Regions from separate parts of the Exiguobacterium sp. ZWU0009 genome, predicted to be linked through region 2. Evidence: riboswitches for the same ligand, from Rfam matches in the RefSeq annotation. Region 2 holds a riboswitch; each other region holds the start of a gene.
What was found. Region 2 has a riboswitch for S-adenosylmethionine ahead of metK (methionine adenosyltransferase). Riboswitches for the same ligand answer to the same signal wherever they lie in the genome.
Positions count from the first base shown of each region.

Region 1 (10,395 bases), 710 kb from region 2:
TGCTTCTCTTGTCTTGGTTTAATTGGATTTAAGACAGGTGCTGTAATTTCGCTCGATGATTCTTCTTCAGAATCAGGCTGCTCGGGAACTTCATTGTCCTCTTCATCTGGAGCTATCTCAGGTGTTGATGAATCTTCATTCTCGGTTGGGGGTGTCTCAGGTGTTGGTAGGTCTTCGCTCTCGGTTGGAGGTGTCTCGGGTGTCGGTGGGTCTTCACTCTCGGTTGGAGGTGTCTCGGGTGTCGGTGGGTCTTCACTCTCGGTTGGAGGTGTCTCAGGTGTTGGTGGATCTTCATTTTCGGTTGGAGGTGTCTCAGGTGTTGGTGGATCTTCATTTTCGGTTGGAGGTGTCTCAGGTGTTGGTGGATCTTCATTTTCGGTTGGAGGTGTCTCAGGTGTTGGTGGATCTTCATTTTCGGTTGGAGGTGTCTCAGGTGTTGGTGGATCTTCATTTTCGGTTGGAGGTGTCTCAGGTGTTGGTGGATCTTCATTTTCGGTTGGAGGTGTCTCAGGTGTTGATGGGTCTTCACTCTCGGTTGATGGCGTCTTCTCTACTTCTACAAGCTCTTCGCATTGTTCAATTTCCTCTTTTTCCAACAAGTCCTTTTTCTTTGGATCACTCAACGTCTCTTCACAAAACGATGACGTCAAAGGGTCTGGAATCTCGAATTCCTCAGTCGTCGCATGACTGTGCGGAATCGGAAAGCTTGTTGCCAGTAGAATCATTAAGATGATAAAAAGATTCGGCGATCGATTTCGATACAAATGCACCCCTCCCATCCTTATGACCTATTTCTATTGACCTATATCTCTATCTACCTTCTGAATAAGGTAAATAAACCATTAAAATGGAATTTAAAAGATAAAAAATGTATCGTTATTTATTAATATAATAAAATTTAGTACCAATAAAGGTTTAGTCAGTTGATTTATTATAATGAAATAAAAAGATGTGCTTGTCTCCAAGCACATCGAGTTTTAATTCTTTTCTTCTGTTGTAGCATCTGGAATCGGTAGTTGGACCATACTCCCCGATCCACTGACGAGTGGTGACTTCCCGTCCCATTTCTTGACAGCTTCGTATTGAATCATTTCTTCTGTCAGTGTCTTCTGTAGTTCTTTTTGAGCTTTTGCTAAACCTTGGGCTTCGATCAAACGGGCATCTGCTGCTCCTTTCGCTTCTACGCGAAGACGCTCTGCTTCTGCTTTAGCGATTTCAAGATCCGTTTTCTTTTTATCGAGTTCCTGCGACGCTTTGACACGCGCATCGATTGCTTCCTGTGTCTTTTCATCTGGTTTCGGCGCACCGAGTGCGACATCTTCGATGATAAAACCGATGTCCTTGACGTCTTCTGCAAACTGCGTCTGAATGCTCGTCGAGACATTCCCTGATTTTTCACCGAACAGTTCAAGGACAGTAACTTTCGAGATTTGCTCACGCGATGCATCATAGAGACGTTGTTTCAGATACCCTTTTGCAATCTCATCGATTTCAATCGGTCCGAACTTATTGAAGACTTTCGTCACCTTATCCGGTGAGACGGAGAAGCTGTATGTAAAGTCAACGACGATGTTCTTTCCGTCCTTGGTCGCAAGCGTCATGTTCTCAAGTGCTTTTGTCTGTGTCCGAATCGGATACTCCGTCACTCGTGTGATCGGTGAAACAACATGCCAGCCTTGCGATAACGTCTCATCTTTGACACCGCTTGACGGTGTATAGACGACACCAACTTGTCCAGGTTCGATTTGTTCAACGATGAACGGCGTTGTTGCAAGCAACGCTAGTACGAGCACACCAGCGATGATCATCGATGGGCGAATTTTTTTCTTCGGTTTGATTTCTCTCATTCTGAATCTCCTTTATCGATCTTTTCTTGGATATAGCGGTAGAGTTCCATGCCAAGCAAAACGATGAGGGCGAAAAACAATAATGTGAAAAAGATGGCCATCTAACCCCTCCTCTAACGAATTCCTTATCTTGTTCTACGCATTCATCTGGAAAATGTTTCATTTTTTAAAATGTCTGGTTGCTTATTTTTAATTTCTGTCCTAATATGGAGGGAACTTTGCCTGCTCTACGACAGATCACGATTTGTGGTACACTCGAATGAGCACATCACTTACTAGAAACGAGGGTTCATCTCTATATGATTACAGTACAAAACGTCGGTCTTCGCTTTGCAGACCGAAAATTATTCGAAGACGTCAACATCAAATTCACACCAGGTAACTGTTATGGTCTAATCGGCGCGAATGGTGCCGGTAAATCGACATTCCTGAAAATTCTCGCTGGTGATATCGAAGCACAACAAGGCGATGTCATCATCACACCAGGCGAACGGTTAGGCGTTCTCCGTCAGAACCATTACGAATACGAAGAATTCCAAGTCATCGAAACGGTTATGATGGGACACAAACGTCTCTACGAAGTCATGAAAGAAAAAGATGCGATCTATATGAAAGAAGACTTCTCAGACGAGGACGGCATGCGTGCTGCTGAACTCGAAGGTGAATTCGCTGAAATGAACGGTTGGGAAGCGGAGTCGGAAGCAGCAATGCTTCTTCAAGGACTTGGCATTAAAGAAGACCTTCATTCGAAAACGATGGCTGAGCTGACAGGATCGGAAAAGGTCAAAGTCTTGCTTGCCCAAGCGTTGTTCGGTAAACCAGACATTCTCTTACTCGATGAGCCGACGAACGGACTTGATTTGAAAGCCGTCAAATGGCTCGAGGAATTCCTAATCGGATTTGAGAATACGGTCATCGTCATTTCCCACGACCGTCACTTCTTGAACAACGTCTGTACGCACATGGCGGATCTAGATTACGGTAAGATTCAACTATATATCGGAAACTACGATTTCTGGTATGAATCAAGTCAGCTTGCTTCACGTATGGCAAGTGACCAAAACAAGAAAAAAGAAGAGAAGATCAAAGAACTTCAAGCCTTCATCGCGCGTTTCAGCTCAAACGCTTCGAAAGCGAAACAAGCGACGTCACGGAAGAAATTGCTTGATAAAATCACACTCGATGACATTCGTCCGTCGTCACGCCGTTATCCGTTCGTCGGTTTCACACCGGAACGTGAAATCGGAAATGATCTCTTGATGGTCGACGGTATCTCGAAGACGATCGATGGTGTCAAAGTCCTTGATAACGTTCGTTTCTCATTGAACAAAACGGATAAGGTCGCGTTCATCAGCCAGAGTGATATCGCAATCACAACACTGTTCAAAATCCTTATGGGTGAGATGGAACCGGACAGCGGTACGTTCAAATGGGGCGTTACGACTTCGCAGTCGTACTTGCCAAAAGACAACTCGGAATTCTTTGAAGGCTCGGATAAAACGATTCTCGATTGGCTCCGTCAGTATTCGCCGGCAGATGAGAGCGATACGTTCCTCCGTGGATTCCTCGGTCGGATGCTCTTCTCAGGAGAAGAAGTCATGAAGAAAGCTTCTGTCTTATCTGGGGGCGAAAAAGTCCGTTGTATGCTTTCAAAAGCAATGCTCAGCGGTGCTAACGTCCTCGTACTCGACGATCCAACGAACCACTTGGATCTCGAATCAATTACGGCACTCAACGATGGCTTGATCGCTTATAAAGGCGCAATGCTCTTCAGCTCGCATGACCATCAGTTCGTCGAAACAATCGCGAACCGGATCATCGAGTTGACGCCAAACGGTATCGTCGATAAAGAAACGACATACGATGAGTACTTGAACAATGATACGATCCAACAGCAACTAACAGCGTTATACGCGCAATGATTTTAAAAGAGACCGGAACTGTCGTTTCGGTCTCTTTTTTTGAACACATTAAAGGAGGAATGCGATATGCGGCATCGCGTATGCGCGGCGTTGATTGAAGAGCAACAGATCCTAATGGTCGAGTTACACACGCCTTCCCGGACATTTTGGACGTTACCGGGCGGAGGTGTCGAGAGCAATGAAACAAAAGAAGAAGCTATCGTACGTGAAGTATTAGAAGAGACACATCTTCACGTCACGGTCGAACGACAACTCTACGAGATTTCGATCGATCAAGGAACGGAGACGTGTTTTCTCGTCCGACGTGTCACGAATAGTTCTGTACTTCAACTCGGGATTGATCCTGAACTACCACTTGATCAACAAGAATTACGAGCTGTTCGATTTCGACCACTGAATGAGATGCAAAATGATCCTCAGATTTCCCGTTTGCGCCTACTATCGTAACGATATAATCATTTGATGAAACGAAAGTTTAATCACAATACTTATATTTAAAATTAGCAGTCGGTAACTGATCTTTTAGTTGATCCAAAAGTACGTGAACAGTCGATGAAAGATGGAATCGGTATGCGTATTGGTCATCTATCCGGCTTAACGAGCGGTCAAAAATCATATACGAATCGATAAGATGCTAAAACGGATTCCCAGGCACGGGAATCCGTTTTTTCATGCGTTGTTCTTCTTTTGTTTCGCCGCTTCTTCTTCGACACGTTGCAACAGCCCATGAACGATTTTCTCATTCTCTCGCTCGCCTCCAAGCGACAACAGACTCTTTCCAACAAAATTGGCTCCTTCGTTCTTCCCTGTATAAATCAACAGACATCGATCAGGTCCGAGTGGTTTGAGTGTAAATGTCATCTCGATCTTGAATATTTTAGCCAACGTAAATCCGATCGTATTTTGTTTGAAGTCGGGTTCGTTCGTATAAGCCAAATCGGTCACGATATAGGTTTCAAGTCGGTTACCCTGCATGTACGTTTGACGATACGTCGAACCGACCACACCCGGTTTTCGTTCGATTACCTCGTGCTGGACGACGTTTGGAATCAAACGCTGCAATCGCGTGTGATCAAACAAGTGCCATGCTTCCTCAATCGGAATATCGAGCTGTCGTTCTTCTCTCCACGTAATCATAGATCCGCCCCCTTTTCTATAGAAATACCCTGTCATCCGGTCTTGTAACGTCCGGTGACAGGGCGGGAGCAGATTCTTATTTTACTGTGCTTGTTTCAAGGGCTGCACCGAGGAACTTGGCCAGTTCGAGCATACCGTAGCGTCCTGCAGCTGCCTCAGCATCCGAATTATAGTTCGTATTCGTATTGACGTCATACGTATAGATCGTACCTGACGCATCCTTGATGAACTCGATGCCTGCGACCGCAATCTGGTTCGCTTGGAGGAAGGCTTCATACTTTTGGATGATCGGATCATCGAAGCTTTCAACAATTTGGAACTTCATCGGCGTTTGCGGTGCTTCTTCACCAACTGGGCAAAACAGGTCGTCAATCACACACGCATCCGCTGGGCAAAGTTCGAATCCTTCCGACGTATCGACTTGGACCGCGTAGACGAATTTTCCACCCACGAACTCACAGCGCGTGATATACGGTTCTGGTGCTTGGATGTACTCTTGAATCAACGTGATGCCATCGACTGGTTCGTCAAATGTCGGACCATCGAGGTAGGCTTCAAGTGCTTCAATTGAGTGGAATAACTGGACGCCGAGACCTTTCCCGGCACGGTTGTGTTTCGTGATGAATGACGAAACGCCGATCTCTTTTGCCGCTTGCACGATTTGATCACGTCCGACTGCAGCCGTCGTCTTTGGTACACGGATGCCTGCTTTACGTAGTGCTGTATACTGATTGACTTTGCTGACTTCAAGGCGGAGCGCACGCGTTCCGTTGAAGACGGTCCGGTCGTGTTCTTCTAACCAAGCAAGGACCCCTTCCGTCAACTCCGGCGCGTAACGGTGCCCGCGTGTATGCGAAGAGGCACTCATCCGGCTGTAAAAGACGCCTTCTGGCGGTAGTTCATCGAGTGGAACGATTCCTTCATTTAGATGCCACTCTTCATACGGTAACTCAAGTTCTTCGAGACGTTTGATGAGATGGTCCGTCCATTCTTGGTTTTCGTGGAGAATATGAATTTTTGTCATGATTGTTGACCTACCTTTCGTTTCGCTTCGACCAGTGGCATTACGTCACGAGCAAAGCGTTCCATTTCTTCGAGTTGTGGTGAGAATTGTAACAAGAGTAACGTGACACCGACGGCTTCGAACGCTAGAATGCGTTCCGCAATTTGTTCTGGTGTTCCGATCAAGTTCGGTCTTAGACCACGGTTCGAGACGGAATAATCGTTTCGCTCGACCTGTTGCTCCAGTTGCGATTTACTGATGAAATCCTGATAACCGGCATAACCGGCGCTGTCTTCCTTGACGTCCGTAATGCGTTGCCACTCAAGAAGCGCTTCTTCTTCCGTATCCCGACAAATGATGTAGGCAGCAAGACCGAAACTCTCGAGCGGTGCGTGTCCCGTCGATTCCCGGCGTACTTTCATATCGTTGATTTTATGGGCTACTTCTTCGACCGTGCCCCCGTGCATGACATAAGCGTCACAGTGTTCGACGATTGTCCGCTTTCCAGCTTCACTCTCTCCACCAGCGTAGAGCTTGATGCCTGGACGCTGGACGGGCTTCGGATGAAGTTCCGCCTGCTCGATCGTGTAGTGATTACCGGAGAAGCTATACGGTGACGCATCTGCCCATAATCCTTTCATGACCGTGACGAATTCTTCCGTCCGAGCATAGCGTTCATCGTGTGCTGTGAAGATACCGTTGTATTGTTTGGCTTCCTCTGCCCACCACGCCGAAACGACGTTGAGCGTAAAGCGTCCACCACTCAACTGATCGATGTTTGCCGCCATCTTCGCCGTCGTCGCTGGATTATGGAACCCAGGACGAACCGCTGTCATGATTTCTAAGCGTTCTGTCGTTGCAGCAATCGCAGCTGCCGTCGTCCATGCCTCAAGACTCGGTTCCTTGATGCCTTTGATGTCGTTCAAGTTCAATTCCGCGATCAACGTCGTCGAGAAGCCGATCCGTTCTGCTGTTTGTGCGACTTGTTTTGCATAATCGAATGTCGGTGGCATCTGTTCATCCTCGACGTTACGTAACCATCCCCCAAAAATCGGTAACCAAAAACCATACTCCACTCCATCGTCCCCCTTATCATAAAAAAAACGCTCTTTTCGAAGTTCGAAAAGAGCGACGGTATCTTGTCCTGTCCGCTCTTATCTTCAGAAGGTATCCCTTCCTGGAAGTAGCACCTTCCGCCACAGCGGGGTTGCTGAAGTGTCTTCGGGCCAGTCCCTCGACTTCTCTAGATAAGATGTGTTGCATTCATCGTACAAAATTCACTGAACTAAAGCAACCATTAAACCGTCTTTTCCAATCGGAATTATTTCGAGCATAAAAAAATCCCGACGTAGTGTCGGGATCCGGTATTAATATGGTGCGACGAAATCTGATGTCTGCTCTGGTGCTTGTTCACCACGAACACGATCATAGAACTTGGCTAGTGTGACGCTGAAGTATGGTCCGACCCACAGGATAGCAAGACCAAGAGTAACGATCACGAGTAATGCCCAACCAATGAATGATAGGAAGAGTAAGAATGCTTCCATCTTATGACCGTCCATGAGTTGACGCGAGCGTGTGATTGCCTCGAGGATACCAATCGACGGTTCATCCCGAAGGATGTAGAACGTCAACAAGTAAGAGAACGATTTGATGATCCCTGGAATGATCAAGAGCAACGTCCAAAGTGCGATGAAAATGAATTGAACGATTGCGAGCCCGACCACTTTCAGGAACATCCCGTATGGCTCAAATAGACCTGTCACTTTCGCTTCTTCTCCACGAGCAATCGACATGGCAATCCATGTCCAACCGACTCCTAATGGAATCAGTAAAATCGATACTAACATTACGACGAGATCCATGCTATTTGACGGCTCATCGATATCCGATCCAAATAAGTTAGGAACACCCTGAATGATACTAAACAGCAGGAATGCTAGGACTGCAAATCCCCAACGACCGCTGAGCGACTCCTTCGCTGCTTTTTTTAATTGAGATGACATGAGTAAGGTCCTCCTTGAAAAATAAGTTCTCACCTTACTTTACGGTCGAATTCTTCTAATGTTTCACTCTTTTTTCAATAATTTCCCGTCTCGTTGCTGGTTGAGCCAAGCACGCTCAAGTTGTCGTTCACACGCTGTATATAGCGATCGTCGACCGTCGAGGCGTTCCATCGCGAACGGAATACCATGTTTTTTCGCCTGTGCAATGACATGTGCACTCGCCGCATGAGAGACACGGCTCGTCACGACGACGATGGCATCCGTCTTTTTGGAGAGACAAGCAATCTTTTTCGCAGACTGTGCGTCTCCTGCGAGATGAATCAATTCGATTCCTGTTGGCGCAAAGAACTCACGATAAACAGCCGTTTGTTGTTCGTTTCCAACGATGACGAGGCGCATACCTGTGAAGCGCGTGAAATCAAGCGGTGTCTTATCGACGAAATCCATCAATTGTCCAGGTACAGCTGTCGTCACGATTGGTTCGATCTTTCGCTCTTTTTGAACACGAATGCGCTGCTGCACTTTTTTAGCCTTCGGAACCGTTTGTCGTTTCATTTTTCGTGCATACCGATTTGACTTTTTCGTTGTCACAGGCGTCTTCACTACCGGTTGCTTGACCTCAGATGGACGGTTTGATGATGTGTTGACGATCGGCTCTTCATACGTGAACGGATGTTTCCAAGCAATCGTTAGTGTATCTTTCCGTCCGCGCCACATGGCGAGATCGACGAGTTGTCCTGCTTCTAGTCGGAAATAGCGCATGTCTTCTACTGGTACGACATAATAAAACGGTCTGTCCGACTCATCTTGCAGTGGACCATTCACCGTTTCCTCAATGATTCCATGTGCCTTGACGATGGCTTGTTCAAACACGACACGTTCCGGATTTTCTCTCATTCGCTCCGTCGAGACGACGGCTTCAACACGGCACATCGTTTTTTGATCATCCTGATGATCGACACGGATCCGAACTTCCATGCCGTGCTCGAGATTCCAATCGCGGACGTCTCGTTCTGAAATATGACTGCCGGACCACTCTAGTAAAGTACCGCCTTTTAATCCCCGCTGAAACGTATAGGCATAACGTTGCTTGCGTACTGGCTCGATCGGTACTTGTGGTGGCATTACGACGGTCTGCTTCTCTCGTTTCACTTCGTCGATGACTAGTGTTTCTTGAACATCGCGCGGTGCATAATACGCTGACATCTTGACCCATTCGTCGATTCCGTTCACTTCGTCGAGCCAGAGTTGCCAATCTTCATACCGCTCCACGACTGCTAATTTCATCTGTACCAATTCAGTTGCTCGTTCCAACACCTGTTGCATCATCCGTAACCACTTCCTTTGCGTTTTTTTCACTATAGCAACGAAAAAACGTGGAAGTAGTTCAAAAAAATAACCGGGTTGTTTTTTTATTTAGGTACGTTGCTGAATTTCCACAGCCGGATCCTGACGCTTATATTTTGCAACGATGACAATTAAAACCGTGATGATCACAAGCAGGAACCAAGAAGACAATTTTCCAAGATCAACGACTGCCCAGCCTCCTTCTTGATGCGGATAGACCCAGCCTTTAAAGAACGTCACGATATTCTCTGCAATCCAAATGAAAAAGGCGATCAGTAAAAAGGACAGGACGAGCGGCATCCGGTAGATCGTCTGCTCGATCGTAAAATGAACCCAAGACTTATAGAAGACAAGGACGACGAGGACCATCAATAGCCAGCGTGCATCGAAGATCCAGTGGTGGGTGAAGAAGTTGAGATAGACGAGACTGCCGACGCTAATCGCAAGCCACGGGGGAGGAAATGCTATGAATCGTAATTGAAATCGCCGAAACGCCTGGCAGACATAGCTCGCGACGCTTGCATACATGAATCCTGCATATAAGGGAACACCAGCCACTTTCGTCAAAGCGTCTTCCGGATAACTCCAAGACCCGACGTTCACCTTGAACAGTTCAAGTGCTAGACCGATGACGTGAAACAATAAGATCAGTTTGAATTCTTCCATCGTTTCATAACGCGTGACGAGTAAGACGATTTGGATGAGAATACACCAGAGCAACAGGAGATCGTATCGAGCAACCGGTTCAGTAGGAAGATAACGTGAAAGAGCAAGCGCTGCGAAAATCATCACGGGAAAGACGCAACAGACGGCTTCTATATATGTAAAACGAATCAGGTGCCGGATCGCTTTCATTCTATCCCTCCTTTTTCTTCAGTATACGTTTCTCTTTTGACCTTCCCCTCCTTCTTAAGATGGAAAAAACGGAAAATTTCGTCTTTCTTCTTCCACTTTCCTCATGATACAGTTAACGAATCAATTATTTTTAAGAAATGAGGTGCCAGACATGACGCGTCATCGCGCTTCCTGGTTGTTACGCGCTACGTTAAAGTGGGGACTCTTCCTACTCGGTTTATTTTTACTCGCTCTTGGCTCATCGATGATGATCACGGCTGAACTCGGTGTCTCGACGT
Region 1 covers NZ_CP018057.1:3,154,746-3,165,140, forward strand. Annotated here, with positions in the region: gene L985_RS17085 (hypothetical protein) at 1-764, opposite strand, end outside; gene L985_RS16310 (prohibitin family protein) at 978-1,847, opposite strand; gene L985_RS16315 (ABC-F family ATP-binding cassette domain-containing protein) at 2,147-3,769, shown strand; gene L985_RS16320 (NUDIX domain-containing protein) at 3,836-4,216, shown strand; gene L985_RS16325 (SRPBCC family protein) at 4,439-4,906, opposite strand; gene L985_RS16330 (ATP-grasp domain-containing protein) at 4,983-5,930, opposite strand; gene L985_RS16335 (LLM class flavin-dependent oxidoreductase) at 5,927-6,985, opposite strand; SAM riboswitch class I at 7,061-7,163, opposite strand; gene L985_RS16340 (DUF975 family protein) at 7,277-7,915, opposite strand; gene L985_RS16345 (DUF2325 domain-containing protein) at 7,979-9,244, opposite strand; gene L985_RS16350 (DUF817 domain-containing protein) at 9,332-10,117, opposite strand; gene L985_RS16355 (YczE/YyaS/YitT family protein) at 10,221-10,395, shown strand, end outside.
Region 1: another riboswitch for S-adenosylmethionine. It lies ahead of L985_RS16335 (LLM class flavin-dependent oxidoreductase); the one in region 2 lies ahead of metK (methionine adenosyltransferase).

Region 2 (10,395 bases):
TAGAATAAGCATTAAATTAGATGCGAAAGGGGAATGTGTGGATAATGTAAGGTGTTCATTACTTATTGAGGAGGCAACACAGATGGAAAACTTTGAATATCGCAATCCAACAAGACTTATTTTTGGTGACGGTCAAGTCAGCCAACTGAAACCACAACTCGAAGCACTCGGTGCAAAGAAAGTCATGCTCGTCTTTGGTGGCGGTAGTATCAAACGTAACGGCGTTTATGATGATGTTACACGTGAACTCAACGCGGCAGGAATCGAGTACGTCGAATGCGACGGTGTCGAACCGAACCCGCGTATCGAGACAGCAGAGCGCGGTATCAAAATCGCACGGGAAGCAGGCGTTGACGCATTGCTTGCACTCGGTGGCGGTTCTGTCATCGACTGCACGAAATTGATTGCTGCTGGTATTCCTTATGAAGGCGAAGCGTGGGATCTCGTCATCGGTAAAGCAACACCAGAAACAGTCATCCCATTCGGAACAGTCTTGACGCTTGCAGCAACAGGTTCTGAGATGAACTCAGGATCGGTCATCACGAACTGGAAGACACAAGAGAAATACGGTTGGGGCAGCCCGCTTACGTTCCCGACTTTCTCAATTCTTGATCCGAAGTACACAGTCAGTGTGCCAAAAGATCAAACGATCTACGGTATCGTCGATATGATGAGCCACTGCCTCGAGCAATACTTCCACCCTGCGCATGCACCGGTCCAAGAACGGATGACAGAAGGTGTCATGAAAGCAGTCGTCGAAGCAGCACCAAAACTCGTCAACGATCTCGAGAACGTTGAACTTCGTGGCACGATTCTCTTCGCTGGTACGATGGCACTTAACGGTGTTCTTCAAATGGGAGCACGCGGCGACTGGGCATCACACAACATCGAGCACGCTGTCTCAGCTGTTCACGATATCCCGCACGCAGGTGGACTCGCAATCCTCTTCCCGAACTGGATGCGCCACGTGCTTGACGAATCAAATGCACATCGCTTCGTGACACTCGGTGAGAACGTCTTTAACGTTGATACGGAAGGTAAATCAGAGATGGAAGCAGCACACGCGACAATTGACGCGATCAGCGCTTTCTGGACATCACTCGGTGCACCAAACCGACTTGCTGATTACGACATCAAAGAAGATACAGTTGATTCAATCGTCAAGTCAGCGATGACACGCGGCGACTTCGGAAACTTCAAATCACTTGGAAACGAAGATGTTCGTCAAATCGTGACAGCTGCCCTATAACAATCTGTAACATTTGCTACTCATTTCACAAAAGACTTGAACGACCTTCCTTCTTGCGTTTTAATGAAAAGGAAGGTCGCATTTCGTTGCGAATGAATAAGGAGGACGATGGCATGTCAACAGTACGTTTTGATTATTCGAAGGCCCTACAATTTGTAGGTCAACATGAAGTAGATCATATGGCGGAGACGGTAAAGACGCTTCACCATGCGATTCATGAAGGAACAGGCGCAGGAAGTGATTTCTTAGGATGGGTAGATCTTCCGACGAACTACGATCAAGCGGAGTTTGCACGCATCCAAGCGTCTGCAGAAAAAATCAAGTCGGATTCTGATGTGTTGTTAGTCGTCGGAATCGGCGGTTCGTATCTCGGTGCGCGTGCTGCAATTGAGATGCTCGGACACTCATTCCATAACTTGTTATCAAAAGAAGATCGCAAAGCACCACAAATCATCTATGCAGGTCATAATATCTCATCGACGTATCTGCACGATTTATTCGAAGTCCTCGAAGGAAAAGATGTATCGGTCAACATCATCTCAAAATCGGGTACAACGACAGAACCAGCAATTTCGTTCCGTCTCTTGAAATCGTTCATGGAAGAAAAATACGGTAAAGCAGAAGCGAAACACCGGATTTATGCAACGACGGATAAAGCACGCGGTGCATTAAAAACACTCGCAGACTCTGAAGGATACGAAACTTTCGTCATTCCGGATGATGTCGGCGGCCGTTTCTCTGTTTTGACACCGGTTGGTCTATTACCAATCGCAGCAGCTGGTATTTCAATCGAAGAGTTGATGCAAGGTGCCCGTGACGCGCAAGAGCGCTATGCGAGCGAAAACCTAGCTGACAACGAAGCGTATCAATACGCGGTCGTCCGAAATGCGCTTTATGCGAAAGGGAAGACGATCGAGCTTCTCGTCAACTACGAACCAGCACTTCATTATGTATCGGAGTGGTGGAAACAATTGTACGGCGAGTCAGAAGGAAAAGACTTCAAAGGGATCTTCCCAGCAGCAGTCGACTTCTCGACGGATCTCCACTCGATGGGACAATATGTCCAAGAAGGTCGTCGTGACCTGTTCGAGACAGTCATCAAAGTCGGTCAAGCGCGTCATGCGTTGACGGTTGAAGAAGATGCTCAGGATCTCGATGGATTGAACTTCCTTGCAGGCAAGTCGATTCAATTCGTCAACGATAAGGCGGCAGAAGGTACGTTGCTTGCGCACACGGATGGACAAGTACCGAACTTGACGGTCGAACTTCCAGAGATGACACCGTATCACCTCGGATTCCTGTTCTACTTCTTCGAAAAAGCTTGTGCGATGAGTGGTTACCTCCTCGGAGTGAACCCATTTGATCAGCCAGGCGTCGAAGCGTACAAGAAAAACATGTTCGCGCTTCTTGGGAAACCAGGATTCGAAGCAGAAAAAGCAGAACTCGAAGCACGTTTGAAGTAATGTGAAACGACAGTCGATCGTTCCCTTGTGGAACATCGGCTGTTTTTTTGCGTTTACCGGATGATAGTAGGAGATCATTTTCCAGATTTACAGGTAATCCTAGCGTTTTCACTTTTAGAATACCCGTGAAACAGGTAAAGTGAAGTTAGAAGAAGAAATGAGGTGCACGTACGTGATTACATTCTTGGATTATTATCAAAATCAAGTGGAATTAAGTTTTGATGACCATCCGTTCTCGGATCGTCCCTTGCACGTGTGGGTCATTGCCGTGTACGAAGGAAAATGGTTGCTGACCCATCATAAGCAGCGTGGGTACGAATTTCCCGGCGGAAAGGTTGAACCAGGTGAGACAGCAGAAGAAGCCGCACGTCGTGAAGTGATGGAAGAGACGGGTGGGAAAATCGATTCTCTCTCATATGTCGGACAGTATCGTGTTGCCGGAAAAGGTGATACGATCATCAAAAACATCTATTTCGCGCAAATCGGATCATTGTCGTCTCATCTTGCCGTGGATGAAACAGATGGTGCTTTTCTATTCGAGGAACTCCCTGATCGTCTCGATACGAATCGACAATACAGCTTCATGATGAAGGACCGTGTCCTTCCGGAGACGCTCCGTGTACTTAGCGAACGCCGATTGGTTTGAACTTCCGCGTCAAGGTCCGTTTCGTACGTTTCGGATGTTCTATACCACAGGGGATGGGGAACGGGTCGGTGCCTATATCGTACTCCCGCAAGTCGCAAATGGTCAGGGAATTCTCTATTTGCGTGGTGGAACGCGTTCGATCGGAATGGTCCGACCGACACGACTGCTCGCGTTCGCACAGGCTGGCTTTTTTGTCATGGCACCTTTCTATCGGGGGAATTTAGGCGGTACGGGAAAAGAAGACTTCGGTCATCACGATATCGAAGACGCCTGCAGTGCCTTTGACTGGTTGCAGCAACGTGTCTCGCATGTTCACGCATTCGGATTTTCACGTGGTGGGCAGATGGCATTGCTCCTTGCGCATCATCGTCCAGTTGCCCGAACGGTGTCGTGGGCAGGGGTGACCGAGTTGAAATGGACCTATGAAGAGCAGAAGACGATGCAAAAGATGCTTCGTCGCTACACGGGAGGTACACCCGACACGGTTCCTGATGCATACGCGGTTCGCTCTCCGCTTCATGTCGCACCTCAAGGTGAAGTGTTATTGATTCACGGTGCGTATGATGAAAACGTTCGTTTACGCCACGCGACGGCTTATGCTGCGCGTCATTCCGAAAAGACGATGCTTCAGACTTACGCCTACGCGCATCAATTTCCGATTCACGAAAAGTTACGTGTGACGTGGAATGTATTGAATTGGTTTGAGACTGGTATCTATAATCGATGATGTAACCGGTACGACGAATGTCGTATCGGTTTTTTGTCATCTAAAGAATTGAACTTACATACATAATGGGAAAAAAAGAATATTGATTCGTTGTAAAAAACAATAAACTTCCTAAAAAATAAATTTTGATATAATTAGAACCATATGAGTAATGTAGAGGGGGATGGAGGACGATGGATATCTTATTAGCACGTCAACCCATCGTTGACCGAATCGGAGCAGTTGATGCATTTGAGTTGCTGTATCGTTCCGTCAAACAAATGAATGTATTCGACGGTGACTTAGCGACAATGGATGTATTAACGAATACACTTGTTCATATGGGTGTGGAGCATGTCGCTGAAGGTAAAAAACTTTTCGTCAACTTTACGGCGGATCTCTTAAAAAGTGATCTGATTCACTATTTAGATCCAAGTCGGTTCGTTATCGAAATTTTAGAAACTGTCGACATCGATACAGAGATGTTATCTGTGTTGCACAGTTGGAAAGAAGCAGGTTTTACGCTAGCACTCGATGATTTTGAAACGGATTTACTTCGTCAACATGGAACAGAATTATTTGCACTAATTGATTTAATTAAAATCGACATCGAAGCGATTCCCACTCGTGAGCAAAGTGCAATCTTGCATATTGTCCGGCGTAATTATCCCCATATTAAGATGCTTGCCGAACGAGTCGAGACACACGAGGATCATACACGTTGTCTTGCCATGGGATATGACTGGTTTCAAGGCTATTTTTACGCTAAGCCAATGTTGATGAAGGGAAAAGCTGTCCCTCCTCAATTGCCGGTATTGCTGAAGATGCTAAAATGGCTCGATACGGACGAAAAATACGATGAAGTCATTGATGAGATTGAAGCAAATCCGTATATCAGCATTCAAGTACTGCAACTGATCAATTCTCCGGGCATGGGATTACGAAATACGGTCAGCTCTGTTCGTCAAGCCATCTCATTGCTAGGCTTCTCGCAACTCAAAAGCTGGATTTCGTTAATTGTCTTACGCGAGATGAAGCTTGCTAGTCCTTACGAATGGTCAAATGAGTTACTCCGGTCTTCCTTACATTGTGCAAAACTTTGCGAGTTGTTTGCGAAAGAGACGCGTACGTTAAAGCCGGAGAGTGCTTATATGATCGGTCTGTTATCACATATTGATGCGTTATTGTCTGTGGATATCGACGACATCATCGACCAACTGCCAATTGAAGATTCTCTAAAGGTCGTTCTACAAGGAAAAGATCATCCGTTTCGGGATTGTTTAGTGCTTGCAATCAGTGCAGATCGCGGTGATTTTGATCAGTTCGAACTGCTCAGTCAACGTTTAGGTGTCTCGCTTACTCGTTCCTATGCGCTACTAGCAGAAAGTCAGGAGTGGCTCAACCAAAAAGAAACACATCTTCAAGAAAAAACGGATTCTGTTTTAGACTAAAAGTGAAGTGCATGTTTTTCTTGATTGAGAAAAACGTGCACTTCTTTTTTTGTTAATCATGAATTAATTTCTTAAGAGATTTACCGATTTCTAAGCTTAAAAAAAGAGCCCGAGGGCTCTTTTTTTATAGACGTGGACCAGCTGACTTGATTGCATCTGTCGCACTTTCGAAGCGAAGGAAATTGTGTTGGAATTTCTCAGCAAGCGAACGCGCTTGTGTGTCGTATTCGTCCGGATTCGACCAGACGCGTACCGGATTGAGTAACTCGCTTGGAACACCTGGAACTTCAAGTGGCATATGAAGTCCGAAAATCGGATGTTCTTCTGTTGGAATCGTTGCAAGTGTACCGTTGACGGCAGCATTGACCATCGTCCGGGTGTAGGATAGCTTCATGCGGCTACCCGTACCGTAAGCACCACCCGTCCAGCCGGTGTTGACGAGATAAACGGTGACACCATGACGATCAATCAATTCGCCGAGCATCGTCGCATACTTTTCAGGCATGAGTGGAAGGAATGGTGAACCGAAGCACGTTGAGAACGTTGCTTCCGGCTCCGTTACACCACGCTCTGTTCCAGCGAGTTTTGATGTATAACCTGATAGGAAGTGATACATCGCTTGTTCTTTCGTCAACTTGCTGATCGGAGGCAAGACACCGTACGCATCAGCCGTCAAGAAGACGATCGTCTTCGGGTGACCAGCGCGTGATGGAACAGCGATGTTATCAATTGCTGTAATCGGATAAGCAGCACGCGTATTTTCCGTCAACGATGTGTCATCGTAATCAGGGTGACGTGTTTCATCAAGAACGACGTTTTCAAGAACCGTTCCGAAGCGGATTGCGTCAAAAATCTGTGGTTCTTTTTCACGTGACAGGTTAACCGTCTTCGCATAACATCCTCCTTCGATGTTGAAGACACCATCGTGTGACCAACCATGTTCGTCGTCACCAATCAATTGGCGGCTATCATCAGCGGAAAGGGTGGTCTTACCAGTCCCAGATAGACCGAAGAACAAGGCAACGTCACCTTCGTGTCCGACGTTTGCCGAACAGTGCATTGAAAGAACGTTTTCTTGTGGCAAGAGGTAGTTCATGACGGAAAAGATTGATTTTTTGATTTCGCCCGCATACTCCGTTCCACCAATCAAGACGATTCGGTGTTCGAACGACATGGCGATGAACGTCTCAGAGTTCGTTCCGTCAACGGTAGGATCTGCCTTGAAATGTGGTGCGTAGACGACCGTGAACGGTTCAAAGGCAGCCACTTCAGGATATTCGCGTAAAAAGAGTTGTTTGGCAAAGAGATTATGCCAAGCGTATTGTGTGAGCACACGGACCGGAAGGGTGAAGTGCGTATCTGCACCTGCTGCAGCTTCTGTGTAGTAGAGATGATCGGCTTCGTTCATGTAACGAAGAACCTTCTGCAACAATTGTTCAAATTTGTCTCCATCCATTGGTTGGTTAACGTGACCCCAATCAATGTGAGACTCGCAGGAAGAATCACGGACGATGAACTTATCTTTTGGTGAACGACCTGTAAATTTCCCCGTTTCTACAGATAATGCGCCGTTCTCAGCAAGGACACCTTCTTCGTTTCGAATCGCATGTTCGACAAGTTCAGCAACAGATAGTTGTTTGAACACATGCTCTTTCTTGAGTAGTTCTTCGATATTCAGGACCGTCATCGGCATCCTGACCCCACCTTTCCCCTACGTTGGTTTTGGCTCATCGTATTTAGTATGACACATTTATTATATATGACATACTAAAGAGAGAGCAATCATTTTCTGGTGCTGATTTCTATTTATCTGGAAACGCTTTCAGCATTAACAGTTTAACATCTCTTTCAAAAAGTTTCGACTAGAATTTGAAACCTTGCTTGACAGAGTAGTTACAACTTTATATCATGTAATTCGTAACGGATACTCTTATTCTGAGCAGGTGGAGGGAACAAGGCCCGAAGAAACCCGGCAACCGTCCTACATTAATTCACATATTAATGAGGGAAAAGGTGCTCTCCTGAAGCGAAGTAAACACTTCGAACGATAAGAGGGTAAAGGAAGAACGCACAACCTTTCCCTGACCATTTTTTGGACTTGGAAAGGTTTTTTTCATTTTACCGTCCCACTCAACTAGGGGAAATGAGTACACCGTCAAATTCTTTTTTGGGAGGGTCATACATGACAAACCTTAATCGCCGACTTTTCACGTCGGAGTCAGTCACTGAAGGTCATCCAGATAAAATCTGTGACCAAATTTCGGATTCAATTCTTGATGCAATCCTCGCAGCGGATCCAAACGCACGTGTTGCGGCAGAAACTTCTGTCACGACAGGTCTTGTTCTCGTTGCAGGTGAGATCACGACATCCACTTACGTCGACATTCCAAAAGTCGTTCGTGAGACAATTCGTGAAATTGGTTACACACGCGCGAAATACGGTTTCGACGCGGACACGTGCGCTGTATTGACATCAATCGATGAGCAATCAGCAGACATCGCTCTTGGTGTCGACCAAGCGCTTGAAGCACGTGAAGGTAGCATGTCTGATGCAGAAATCGATGCTATCGGTGCAGGAGACCAAGGTCTCATGTTCGGTTACGCAACGAAAGAAACACCAGAACTCATGCCACTTCCAATCTCGCTTTCACACCGTCTCGCACGCCGTTTGGCAGAAGTGCGTAAAAACGGTCAACTCGACTACCTTCGTCCGGACGGAAAAACACAAGTCACGGTCGAATACAACGAGAACAACGAGCCGGTTCGTGTCGATACAATCGTCATCTCGACACAACACGCAGAAGAAGTCACGCTTGAGCAAATCCAAGCTGACTTGAAAGAACACGTCATCACACCGGTCATCCCGGCTGAATACATCGACGCAGCAACGAAATTCTTCATCAACCCAACTGGTCGTTTCGTTATCGGCGGACCACAAGGAGATGCTGGATTGACTGGTCGTAAGATCATCGTTGATACGTATGGTGGATACGCACGCCACGGCGGTGGAGCATTCTCAGGTAAAGATCCAACGAAAGTCGACCGTTCAGCTGCATACGCAGCACGTTACGTCGCGAAGAACCTCGTTGCTGCAGGTCTTGCAGACAAAGCAGAAGTTCAACTTGCGTACGCAATCGGTGTCGCGCACCCAGTATCAATCGCGGTTGATACATTCGGTACAGGAAAACTTCCTGAAGCGCAACTCGTCGAATTGGTTGCTGAAAACTTCGATCTTCGTCCGGCTGGAATCATCAACATGCTTGATCTCCGTCGTCCGATCTATCGTCAAACAGCTGCATACGGTCACTTCGGTCGTACAGATGTTGAGCTTCCATGGGAGCAAACAGATAAAGCAGCAGTTCTTGAAGAACAAGCAAAACGTTTCGCATAATCAAAAAGTCCGAGAACCCTACGCGGGTTTTCGGACTTTTTTTGTTTACGGGGAACTTTGCAGGAAACGAATGTTTTTTCTAGAAGAGGGTAAAAGTACATGAGTCGATTCGTATGAATACAAAGGGGGGTTCCGATTATGGAAATACGCGAAGCTATTCCAGCTGATGCAGGACGTATTCATGACATTGCCGTCACATCTTGGTTGGATACGTATGCAGAAATCTATTCCGAACGTTCGAAAGCGCATTTCGTGCAGGAGGCGTATCCGCAAGAAGAAGTCGTTCGTGCGATCCGGACGGCGGAAGAAGCACGGGGAGAGTATTTTTATGTCGGAATCATCGACGAGGAAATCGTCGGTTTCATTCATGCTGTTGATGTTGAGGGAACGTGGGAGATCGTTCGTCTGTACGTCTTACCGAAATATCAGCAAAATGGTATCGGGCGACGTCTGATCCGTGAACTCGAACGACAAGGAGCCGTCCCACTCGAAGTCTACGTGGAAGCACGTAACTATAAAGCACGTCAGTTCTTGACCTCATTTGGTTTTGAAGAACTGAGTGAGATGACGGAAGAAGTCTTTGGTCAAGCAGAATCAGTCATTCGTCTTCGCCATGTCGCCTCGTGAAATCCGTCTTGGGACGGTTTCGATTGCGCTTGAAATAAGGTATCGTGAAAAGGAAGTATGAAGTGAAGAGGTGAGTTTGTGGTTGAACAACCAACAGGAATCATCGTATTAGTCTATCCGTTACAACTGCGTGCCCGTCCGAGTGAAGCTTTGATTCGGGTACTCGAACGAGAGTATGAAGTGTTACTCGTCGACGCACCACGTCGCATCTCGTTTGAAGAACATGGTCAACTGTTAAAAGAAGCATTACGTGAAGCCGGAAAACGTAAGTTACCGATTCATATCGTCGCCTGTAGCATGGGCGCACTTGTCGTCAATCGTCTGTTGCAAGAATATGAATTACCTGTCGCCAGTCTGTCGTTCATTTCACCGTTATTTGATTGGCACCCTTCGAAACAACTCGGAGGCGTCAAACAAGTCTTCGCAAGTGCGTTCGATCGTTTCCGACCTGATGTGCCACTCGGTACGTTACCATTTGGTCAAAGTACGGAAGATACTGTTCGTATCGGTGAACTGACCTATGCACAGTACCGGGAAATCGAAGAAGAGATCGTCGTACATGACGAGGAACGAAAAAAACTGCCGCGTGTGAACTTGGCTTGTTTTTATGCACCGGACGATCAATTCGCAGACGTCAAGTTGACGCTTGAAGTATGCCGGAAAATGGGGGGCGATCAGATTTACTTACAACGTCTACACGGATTTCCGCATTTTAGTTTCGAACGGTTGAACACACGGTTTGCAGAAAAATTAATGTTGTTCTTTAAGCTTGTTGAAGAATGAAATAACAAAAGTGATGCCTCTAAAAAAAGGCATCACTTTTTTGTGTCCAATCATCCGCGTACTTTTTTCTCGATTGCGA
Region 2 covers NZ_CP018057.1:2,441,763-2,452,157, reverse strand. Annotated here, with positions in the region: gene L985_RS12790 (iron-containing alcohol dehydrogenase) at 83-1,249, shown strand; gene L985_RS12785 (glucose-6-phosphate isomerase) at 1,363-2,712, shown strand; gene ytkD (RNA deprotection pyrophosphohydrolase) at 2,885-3,358, shown strand; gene L985_RS12775 (alpha/beta hydrolase family protein) at 3,330-4,085, shown strand; gene L985_RS12770 (EAL and HDOD domain-containing protein) at 4,259-5,515, shown strand; gene pckA (phosphoenolpyruvate carboxykinase (ATP)) at 5,640-7,208, opposite strand; SAM riboswitch class I at 7,443-7,569, shown strand; gene metK (methionine adenosyltransferase) at 7,698-8,906, shown strand; gene L985_RS12755 (GNAT family N-acetyltransferase) at 9,045-9,533, shown strand; gene L985_RS12750 (alpha/beta fold hydrolase) at 9,612-10,316, shown strand; gene L985_RS12745 (tRNA 5-(aminomethyl)-2-thiouridylate-methyltransferase MnmM) at 10,367-10,395, opposite strand, start outside.

Region 3 (10,395 bases), 570 kb from region 2:
CTGGTTTTGACGTCACAAGCCTTGCTTCAGCAGGACGCGACTTCGGTATCCCGTGTGGTGGAACGATGGAGCACGCCGACATTCAATTCCACGATGACGAATTGACGGCATTTCGGACATTCGCTTCTCATTATCCGGATCAGGCGACATTACTCGTCGATACGTACGATACGCTCAAGAGTGGTCTTCCGAATGCGATCACGGTTGCGAAAGAACTCCAAGCTAAAGGACATAAACTACGCGGCATCCGAATCGATTCCGGTGACTTATCCTACTTGTCAAAACGTGCCCGCAACATGCTTGACGAAGCCGGATTCCCGGAAGTCGATATCGTTTTATCGGGTGACCTCGATGAATACGTTATCCAAGACTTGCGCATCCAAGGTGCCCAAGCCAATACGTTCCTCGTCGGAACACGTGGCATCACGGCCTACGAACAACCGGCTCTTGGGATGGTCTATAAACTAGTCGCGCGTGAAGTAGATGGCGAGCTCGCACCCGTCATTAAAGTATCCTCGTCAAAAGCCAAGACGACGACGCCTCACATCAAGGAAGTCTATCGCATCATCGATCCGGTGACGGATAAGTTCAAAGGGGACTACGTGACGTTGATGGACGAAGATCCGTCGACACTTGAAGCTGTCGACCTCATCGACGTCCGGGACCCATCGTTCCGAAATCGCATCGAACAGTTCAAGGTCGAGCGGTTACTTGAACCAATTTTCAAAGATGGAGAACTGGTCTATACGGTCCCAACGATTGAAGAAAGTCGCCACTTCCACGAAACACAGATCGGTCGTCTCTGGGAAGAGTACAAACGGCTGCGTTTGCCAGAGATTTATGCTGTCACATTCAGCGATTGTCTCTGGAAGCTCAAACTCGACATGATTCGGGATACCCGACTGGCGAGTGGTTTAAAATAAGACACCAAAAAGCGCCGTTCCTCCTCAGGAAGAACGGCGCTTTTTCTCATGTTAATCCTGCTTCGTTTCCGACAGGTGTCATTTCTGTTGGCGCTTGTTCCATCTTCTTACGAAAGTACCACGCGAAGCCGAGTGCACCTCCGATGAAGACGATATACGTGATGCGTTGACCGAATTCAGCTAAGGAATCCGCGTAGAAAATACTGATTAAATGATCACTTCCACTAATGAGTAGCAAACAGGCAATCAGGAGCGCAATGCGATATGCAAGCGTCGGGCGGTCTGTCGGTTCAGCATGCCAATACATGATGATATGGTGGGCAAGTAGAACGATACCCAGGATTCCTAATATTCCAATGAGTACTTGCGGCATAATGAACGATCCTCCTGTTTAGTAGTATCTAGTCTTATTTAAACATAGTTCATACGAATTTCGTCAGGAAAAGTTTCCCGTCCCCCATTCCTCACGGTATACTGTAGGAAAATCGTAATCGATCAAGGGAGGGCATTTTTTCATGAAAACCTTTAAGTTATGCACGTTACGCATTTTAATGGACGAATCAGGACGTGATACGACGATTCCCGTCGCCATTCAGGACGGATTGACGGTCAGTACCGAACAGACGGCACAGTGGGTTGCAGAAATCGTCGTTCCTCCGATGGATCAGCCGATCGTCGATGAATTGTTCACAAAACATTTACGTGCTTTGATTGAAATCACGATCTCACGACCTGATAATGATCCTGCCGCGATGATCGTCACGCCCCTTGAACGGACTGCCTTAAGCGAACACGTCTCGTATGTCTTCACGGGTAAGATGGTCATGATGAAGAATGATTTATCTGAATCAATCCTACGCGAAGTCGTCGAAGATGGATTCGCTGGCGAAGAACTCGTCCAAGAATATAAGGATCGTCGTTCGAAGCGCGGCGCGCATATTACGAGCATTGCAAAGGAAACGTTCAAGCAGTATCTAGCAGAACACCCGAAAGCGCCAGTCTCTTAAGGTTTTTCGACCTCGTCCGTGATGTGATCCGCTACGTTGATTCGATCAATCGTATAGTGATCCGTATATTGGACATAATTCGCACACGCATTTTTCAAAGGTGTCCGGTAACTGAACGTCGCATCAATCGATGATAAAGCTGCCTTAATCGTATGCGAGTGACAGACGATCAAGATCCGTTTGCCCGCATGCATGCGTGTCACTTCCTGTAGCGCCTCGAACACGCGATCCTGGATGTCTTGTTCCGTTTCGAGACCTGGCACAAGTGTCGTATCGTTCGCTTGAACGGCCTCGTAAATCGCTGCGACCGGTTCACCAGAGGCGGCACCGAATTCGCGTTCGACAAGTCGCTCGTCTGTCGCCGTAATCGTCAAACCAACAGCACGCCCGATGATTTCCGCTGTCTCAACAGCACGGGACAACGGACTTGCTAATAAGATATCCCATTTTTCATTCGCTAGATAAGCGGCGCTGAGTTCCGCTTGTCTTCTTCCTGTTGCATTCAACGGAATATCTTCTCTCCCTTGAATCCGCTCGTTTAAGTTCCAATCCGTCTGACCATGCCGCACTAAACAAATTTCAGTCATGTCTCTGTCTCCCTCATTTAAGAAATATGACTGATTGTATCATGTTTTCCATTCGCAAGTTGTCGCGGTGGCAACAATAGCACCTGACAGGTGAAACGTTCAATGCGTTCAAGCAATCGCTCGATCTTTAACGGATTTTCCGTCTGAGCAAAACTGGCAAGTGAGTGGGTACCATTCGGAAAGGAAAACAAACGAACATCGGCTCCGACATCTGCTCCCTTTTCAACGAAATGCAAGGCTTGAGAAAACGGGACGATTGGATCTTTTTTACCGTGCAAAAGCATGATTGGCGGGGCATCCGACGATAAATGTGTGACGGGTGAGACATGCGTCATTAGCTTGCGCCATTCTTCTCGTCCACCCTTGTAGAACTTAATGTGGGCAATCCAAGTCTGAATGAAATTAAACAACAAAAAGTTCGTCGGTGGATATAAAGCGATCACACCACTGATCAATGGCATGTGGCGTTCATCACGCTCACCAACGAAAGCAGATGGGGCAAGTGCCGTCGTCAGCATGAGTGCGGCTCCGGCTGAGTCTCCCCATACCATCATCCGTCCTCTTAGAATGCGAAGATCCTCTGCTTCCTTATTCAAAAAACATAACGCATCCCGTACATCTTCGAGGTTATCCGGAAAATAACTGCCCTCTTCGAACAAACGATACTCAATACTACAGACGGCAACTCCGAGTTCAAGTAGTCGATCAACGATTGGACTAAAGCAGAACATATCATCGCGCTCTCCACGAACGAATGCACCGCCATGTGCATAGATGGCAACTGGAAACGGTCCTTCTCCCGGTGGATAATAGAGATCGAGCTGTAAGATGCGGTCTCCCACCTGTTTGTAGGTGAGCGTCCGCGGTGCAAGTTGTTTTTCTGTGAGTGGCAAGGCGGGTTCGGTCCATCGAAGCAGTGCACCATAATTATTCCAGATACTCGCTCCCGCTGCTGCCGTCGTCAATAATGCAGCTCCCCCCATTAGCCATGCAGTTTCACGTTTCACTTGATCACCTCCAAAAAGACGTGCCAGTTTCTTCACTTTATTATCCTTCTACCCCGTTTTAAAAGATGTCGAACGTCTCGGTATTCCTACTTGACGCTTCACCAGCGTTCCGCTATAGTGAGAAAGTCCAAATCGGAATAGTTACGTTTTAATAATGGAGGTATCATATAATGAAAAAAATCATTCCTGCTTTAACGGTCGCCTTCGCAAGTGCAAGTATCCTCGCCGCTTGCGGTTCGAATACCGATTCATCGACTTCAGATAAAACCCAGACAGAAGTCTATACATCGACGTTCGCGACGGCTGCTATTGCCCGCGAAATCGGTGGTGATCAAGTCGACGTCAAGATGATCGTCCCACCTGGAGCCGATCCTCACTCTTACGAACCAACGTCAAAACAACTCACTGAGATTGCTAAGGGAGACTTGTTCCTTTTGACAGGTACGACACTCGAGCCGTATTCGAAAAAAATCCAGGAGAGCCTAAAAGGCACGGATGTCCGCTTCGTCGAGACGAGTAAGGACGTCAACTTACTGGAATCGGATGCTACACTCCATGCACATGAAGAAGAAGGGCATAGTGAAGACGAACACGCTCACGAAGAAGAAAAGCATGATGATCATGCAACGGATGAACATGCGCATGAAGAAGAAGGTCATGACCACGGAAAATACGATCCACACGTCTGGCTCGATCCTGTCAACGCAAAAGCAATGGCACGCTCGATTACAACTGCCTTATCAAAAGAAGTACCAAAATACAAAGCAACATTCGAGAAAAACTTAAAAGCGTTCGATCAGCAAGCTGATGCATTGGACGAACAATTCAAACAAGCGGTCGCTGACGGATCGAAAAAAGAACTTCTCGTCACACATGCCGCATACGGTTACCTCGCAGAACGATATGGTTTCACGCAACTACCGATTGCGGGTATCTCGCCGTCAGATGAACCGTCACAAAAGCAACTGGCCGCTTTAGTAAAAGAAGCACGGATGCATGATTTGAAATACGTCGCGTTCGAAGAGACGGTCTCACCGAAGGTTGCACGTGTCATCCAAAAAGAAATCGGAGCTGAATCCGTGACGATCCATAATCTAGAGTCGGTCACGAAAGCGCAACAAAATAGCTCATACTTCAAGTTGATGGAAGAAAACGTCCAAACATTGAAACAAGCACTTCAGTAAAGTACAGTTGACACGCGTTACTCAATGCGGTACGGTAAGAAACGTGTTTTACAACAATTGAATGACTTCTTTTTATCGCGAGAAACGGAGGGACTGGCCCAATGATGTTTCGGCAGCGGACGATTTGATTCGTACTGTGCCAAATCCAGCAAGCGAAAGCTTGAGAGATAAGAAGAGCGTCTTTATTTCATAAAGACCTCCTTCTTTCTTGCGAAGGGGTCTTTTTTTGTATCTTTGAGAAACGAGGTGTCAACAATGAATGAAACGATCACGCTTAACAAATGGGCACTGCTTCCCCTCGTCGTATTCCTGGTCCTCTTCATCGGAGCCGGGATCTTCTATGACGACTTTTACAAATTCCCGATCCTTATCGCCGCATTGATCGCTTTGATCTTTGCTGCAATCACTACGAAAGGATCCATTAATCAAACGGTTGAACGAATCGCAACGGGTGCCGGAAATCCCGATATCATGATCATGGTCTTCATCTTCTTATTAGCCGGTACGTTCTCTGGAACGGCAGAAGCAATCGGTGCCATCGATGCAACCGTCAATGCTGCTTTGACGTTCCTTCCTCCGTCACTCCTGATGAGTGGTCTGTTCATCATCGCTGCCTTCATCTCGATGGCAATGGGAACATCGACTGGAACAATTGCTGCACTCGCGCCGATCGCCTTCGGTATTCATGAAGCGACAGGCATCAACGTTGCGATCGCAGCGGCTGCTGTCGTTGGTGGATCGATGTTCGGCGATAACTTGTCGTTCATCTCGGATACGACGATTGCTGCCGTCCGGACACAAAAAACGAACATGCGTGATAAATTCCGAACGAACTTCATGATCGTTCTACCGGCTGCTATTTTGACGGTCATCCTGCTCGCATTCGTGTCTGGTTCTGGTGACGTCGTCGAAGCAAAAGCCTTTGAATTCTATAAGTTGATTCCATATCTCGCTGTCATCGTCCTTGCACTATTTGGCGTCAATGTCATCCTTGTCCTCATCGGTGGTACGTTACTCACCGGCATCATCGGTATGATTGATGGTAGCTTCGGCTTGAGTGGCTTCGTTCTCTCGATGTCTGAAGGAATGATGGGCATGGCGGAAATCTCCATTTTGACGCTCCTCATGGGTGGTCTCGTCAGCTTGATCACGTTCAACGGTGGAATTGCTTACTTGAAAGAGACGCTGACACGCAAGATTTCACAGCGTCGCGGTGCCGAATTCAGTATGGCGGCACTCGTCAGTGCAACGAATCTTGCGACAGCAAACAATACGATCTCGATTCTCGTCGCTGGACCACTGGCAGCTGAAATCGCCGATACGTATGAAGTCGATCGCAAGAAATCAGCGAGTATTCTTGATATCTTCTCTTGTGGGATTCAAGGCATCATTCCGTATGGAGCACAACTATTGATTGCAGCAGAATTGACGAAAACGGCTTCTCCTGAACTGATTCCGTATCTGTTCTATCCATTCCTCCTCTTCGTCTGTGGATCAATCGCCATTTTCTTCGGCTTGCCACGCATGAAGAAGACAGCGACGAAGCAAGAAAAAATTTCTTCGTAACCATAAAACAGGTCCAATCGCGTCGACGATTGGACCTGTTTTATTATTTTTTCTGCTTCGCTTGTCGTTCTAAGATGAAGTAAGCAATTGCCGGAAGCGGGAATTGAACAAGTCCAGCGCCTCCCCAAACCCATGGATTACGTCCTGATTTTCGCGCACTAAGAAATAGACCCACTGCCTGCGTTACTAACAAGGCGCCAATACTAAGCCAAGTACATTTGGATAACTTTTTATTCTTTTGAGCCATCTTTTCTCCCCCTCTTTTACCACACGATTAAATCTCATGGTTCTTTTCTATTTTACCGTATTTTATTCCTCCATGAGCATGGAAACGGACGTCTTCGTTCGTTCATGCTAAACTAAACGAGCAAATCTAAACTACGTTTTATGAGGAGGAGTAACACATGCAATACGCAAAACTTTCAAACGGTATTACGATTCCCCAAATCGGATTCGGTGTCTGGCAAGTAGACGAAGAAACAGAAGCACCAGCTGCTGTCGCTGAAGCACTACGTGTCGGCTATCGTCATATCGATACGGCTGCTGTCTATAAAAACGAGCGCGGTGTCGCAAAAGGAATCAAGGAAAGCGGCGTGAAACGTGAGGATCTCTTCTTAACGTCAAAAGTCTGGAACGATGATATTCGTGCCGGTCGGACGAAGGAAGCATTCGCAGAATCGCTCGAACGTCTCGAAACAGATTATCTTGACCTTTATCTCATCCACTGGCCGGTCGAAGGCTATATCGAAGCGTGGAAAGCAATGGTTGAACTGTATGAAGCAGGCAAGATCAAAGCGATCGGTGTCTCGAACTTCAAAGAACATCACCTCGATACATTGGCAGAAGAGGGCTTGATGGCACCAATGATCAACCAAGTCGAGTTGCATCCACAATTACCACAACATGAACTGCATGAATACTTGCAAGATCACAACATCCAAGTCGAAGCATGGAGCCCACTCATGCAAGGGAAATTCCTCGAAATCAACGACTTCAAGGAAATCGCAGAGAAGCACGGCAAGACACCTTCACAAGTCGTCTTACGTTGGCATCTCGACAACGGCATCGTCGCTCTTCCAAAATCCGTTACACCAGAACGCATTGCGGAAAACTTCGACGTCTTTGATTTCCAACTCGATGCCGATGATCTGGAGAAAATTGATCGTATCGCAACGGATGTCCGCCTCGGACCAGATCCAGACGAAATCGATTTTTAATCTGACGATTCACGTAAAAGATGAGGCTGACTCAAAAGTCCGTTTCCACAAAGAGAAGGGTGGCAGAACGATGATCTGCCACCCTATCTCGTAACAAAAGAATGACGCGTTTCACGCAACTCCTACAGGAAAAAACGCATCTTTGCGCTGTCAGAGACAAGCAAGACCCGTTTTCCTGCTTGAATCAGCAGGAAAATTGGCTTGTGTCTCGCCTGAGGAAAGGGCGTGAAAGACGCGTCATTCTTTTTGAGTCAGCCTCTTGATTCATCTGAACGACGAGAGACCCGTTTCCAGTCTATGACTTGGAAGCGGGTCTCTTTTTTTATGATTTGAGCTGATCAGACATAATAAATTAAAATCGTATCTTCCGCTTCTTCTGCCTTTTGAAAATAGGCACGCAAATCGGCGAACTGTTCCCAGATATCCTCGAATTCGCCCGGTGTTCCGGCTTCATCATGAATCGAAGCGAGTGCCCGTTGATCAAAATTCCGCATCACCTCAGCCGAGATGATGAGGAGTGGCAAGGGAAGAATGCCGACGATCGCCGCTTTCTCCTCATTGACAATCAACTCTTCGCCAACGATCGCTCGTCCCAGGTTGTAATGTGTGTCTTGATCAATATAGATATCGATTTGATTCATCAAATGATAGATGGCATTCGTCTGTTCGAGAGCAAATAATTGTTCATGATCGGGTTGTGTCTCATGAATGAATAAAATCCAGTCCATGATGATGTGGGGATCGTTTCCGAACGACTCCCAGACCGCATCCGTGACGCGGACGAAATGTACGTTTTCCATTCTCCCCCTCCCTTCTGTACTCTGTATTCCCTTTTTAAATTCGTTCTATACAAAAAAAGAGCCAGATTTCTCTGACTCCCTTTCCTTAGATCGCTTTTTCGTCTTTTTCTGATTCTTGCCATGCTTCAAGCGTATCTTTCCCTGGCAAGTTCGGAATCGAGTCCGCATAGAATCGTGGCTCTTTTCCAGCTTTTCGTTGCCCGACATAATCTTCGAGCGCCAGTTTCGCGATTTTTGAAAGACGGAAGATCGCGTACAAGTTAACGATCGCCATCAGCCCCATGAAGATATCTGCTAAAGCCCACACGAGGTTCGCCGATTCAACGAGTGAACCGAAGACGATCATGACGAGAACGAGCACACGATATGCCATCAAGACTTGTTTATTTTCACGGATGAAGTTAATGTTCGATTCACCGTAGTAGTAGTTTCCGACGACGGAACTAAAGGCAAAGAGGAAAATCGCGACGACCATGAATCCTGTCGCGAGTGATCCAACTTGTGATGCGAGGGCACCTTGTGCTAAGTCGATCCCAGCTACCGGTTGACCACTAGCATCTTTTGTTGCCACTCCACTGACGAGAACGATCATCGCTGTCGCTGAACAGACCATCAATGTATCAACGAAGACCGCAAACGATTGAATCAATCCTTGTTTGACTGGGTGAGAGACTTCCGCTGTTGCCGCTGCGTTCGGCGCTGAACCCATACCGGCTTCGTTCGAGAACAATCCACGGCGAATCCCGTTCAAGAGCGCTGCCCCTACTGCACCACCTGCGAGCGTCTTGAATTCGAATAGACCTTCTTGGAAGATCAATTTAAAAATACTTGGCAGTACTTCAAGATTCGTCGCCATGATGTAGAGCGCGATCAGGATGTAACCACCTGCCATGATTGGTACGAGGAACGACGCGACAGTTGCGATGCTACGGACGCCACCAAAGATGACGAGTGCCGTCAGCACGACCAGTCCGACCGTAATCCAGGTCTTATCAAAACCATATTGATTTTGAAGTGAAAGCGAGATCGTATTCGATTGAACGGAATTGAAAACAAATCCGAATGAGATCGTAATCAAGATACTGAATAAGATCCCTAACCAACGTTGACCGAGTGCTTTCTCCATATAATAGGCAGGGCCCCCACGCCACGCCTTATCATCACGTACCTTATAAATTTGAGCGAGTGTACTCTCGACGAATGCCGATGCCGATCCGATCAAAGCAATCAACCACATCCAGAAGACCGCTCCTGGTCCACCGAGTGCGATCGCTGTCGCGACACCTGCGATATTACCAGTACCGACACGTGCTGCCGTACTGATCGCAAATGCTTGGAATGGCGACACGCCATCTTTCCCTTTATCCGTTCCTTGGAACAGTAAGCGTAACATTTCCGGTATCATCCGGAATTGAACGAACCGCATCCGGAATGTAAAATAAATGCCTAATCCGACGAGTAAGATGATCAGTACGTTTGTCCATAACATGTCACTGATTCTACTGACTACATCCATTACCTGCTTCTCCATCCGATTCCCTCCACTTCCACCACATAGTTTCTCTTTTTAGATGTAAACTTTTTTCACATGTGAATTATCATACGCAATTTTTTTTGAAAAATCAAACTCATCTATACCGCAGACTACAAAAAACGTGTTAAACCTCACATCAGATGTCAGGTTTAACACGTTTTTATCAAGCATTTTTGAATTAGATGAACAAGTTCAGGTTAGCACCATCCGTTGCACCAAGGTAACTCGCGACACCACCGTAATCGATATCATCCAGTAATTCCTCTTTCTTGATGCCCATGATGTCCATCGACATCGTACAAGCGATCATGCGGACACCCGCTGCTTGTGCTTTTGCCATCATCGTCTCTAGCGCATCGACTTGTTTGTCCTTCATGACTTTTTTCATCATTTTTTGACCGGCTCCTGCCATGTTCATGTTCGAGAGCGGTAACTCCCCAGCATGCTTTGGCATCATCATGCCCATCATCCGTTCAATGCCTGCTTTTTCGACTGCCGGTGCGCCTGGTTTTCGAATGATGTTCAAGCCCCAGAACGTAAAGAACATCGTCACTTGTTTCCCCATCGCTT
Region 3 covers NZ_CP018057.1:3,013,109-3,023,503, forward strand. Annotated here, with positions in the region: gene L985_RS15610 (nicotinate phosphoribosyltransferase) at 1-923, shown strand, start outside; gene L985_RS15615 (hypothetical protein) at 970-1,296, opposite strand; gene L985_RS15620 (YwpF family protein) at 1,439-1,930, shown strand; gene L985_RS15625 (histidine phosphatase family protein) at 1,927-2,517, opposite strand; gene L985_RS15630 (alpha/beta hydrolase) at 2,535-3,524, opposite strand; gene L985_RS15635 (metal ABC transporter solute-binding protein, Zn/Mn family) at 3,695-4,708, shown strand; SAM riboswitch class I at 4,778-4,882, shown strand; gene L985_RS15640 (Na+/H+ antiporter NhaC family protein) at 4,964-6,274, shown strand; gene L985_RS15645 (hypothetical protein) at 6,318-6,521, opposite strand; gene L985_RS15650 (aldo/keto reductase) at 6,679-7,491, shown strand; gene L985_RS15655 (hypothetical protein) at 7,830-8,291, opposite strand; gene L985_RS15660 (alanine/glycine:cation symporter family protein) at 8,377-9,822, opposite strand; gene L985_RS15665 (CoA-disulfide reductase) at 10,004-10,395, opposite strand, start outside.
Region 3: another riboswitch for S-adenosylmethionine. It lies ahead of L985_RS15640 (Na+/H+ antiporter NhaC family protein); the one in region 2 lies ahead of metK (methionine adenosyltransferase).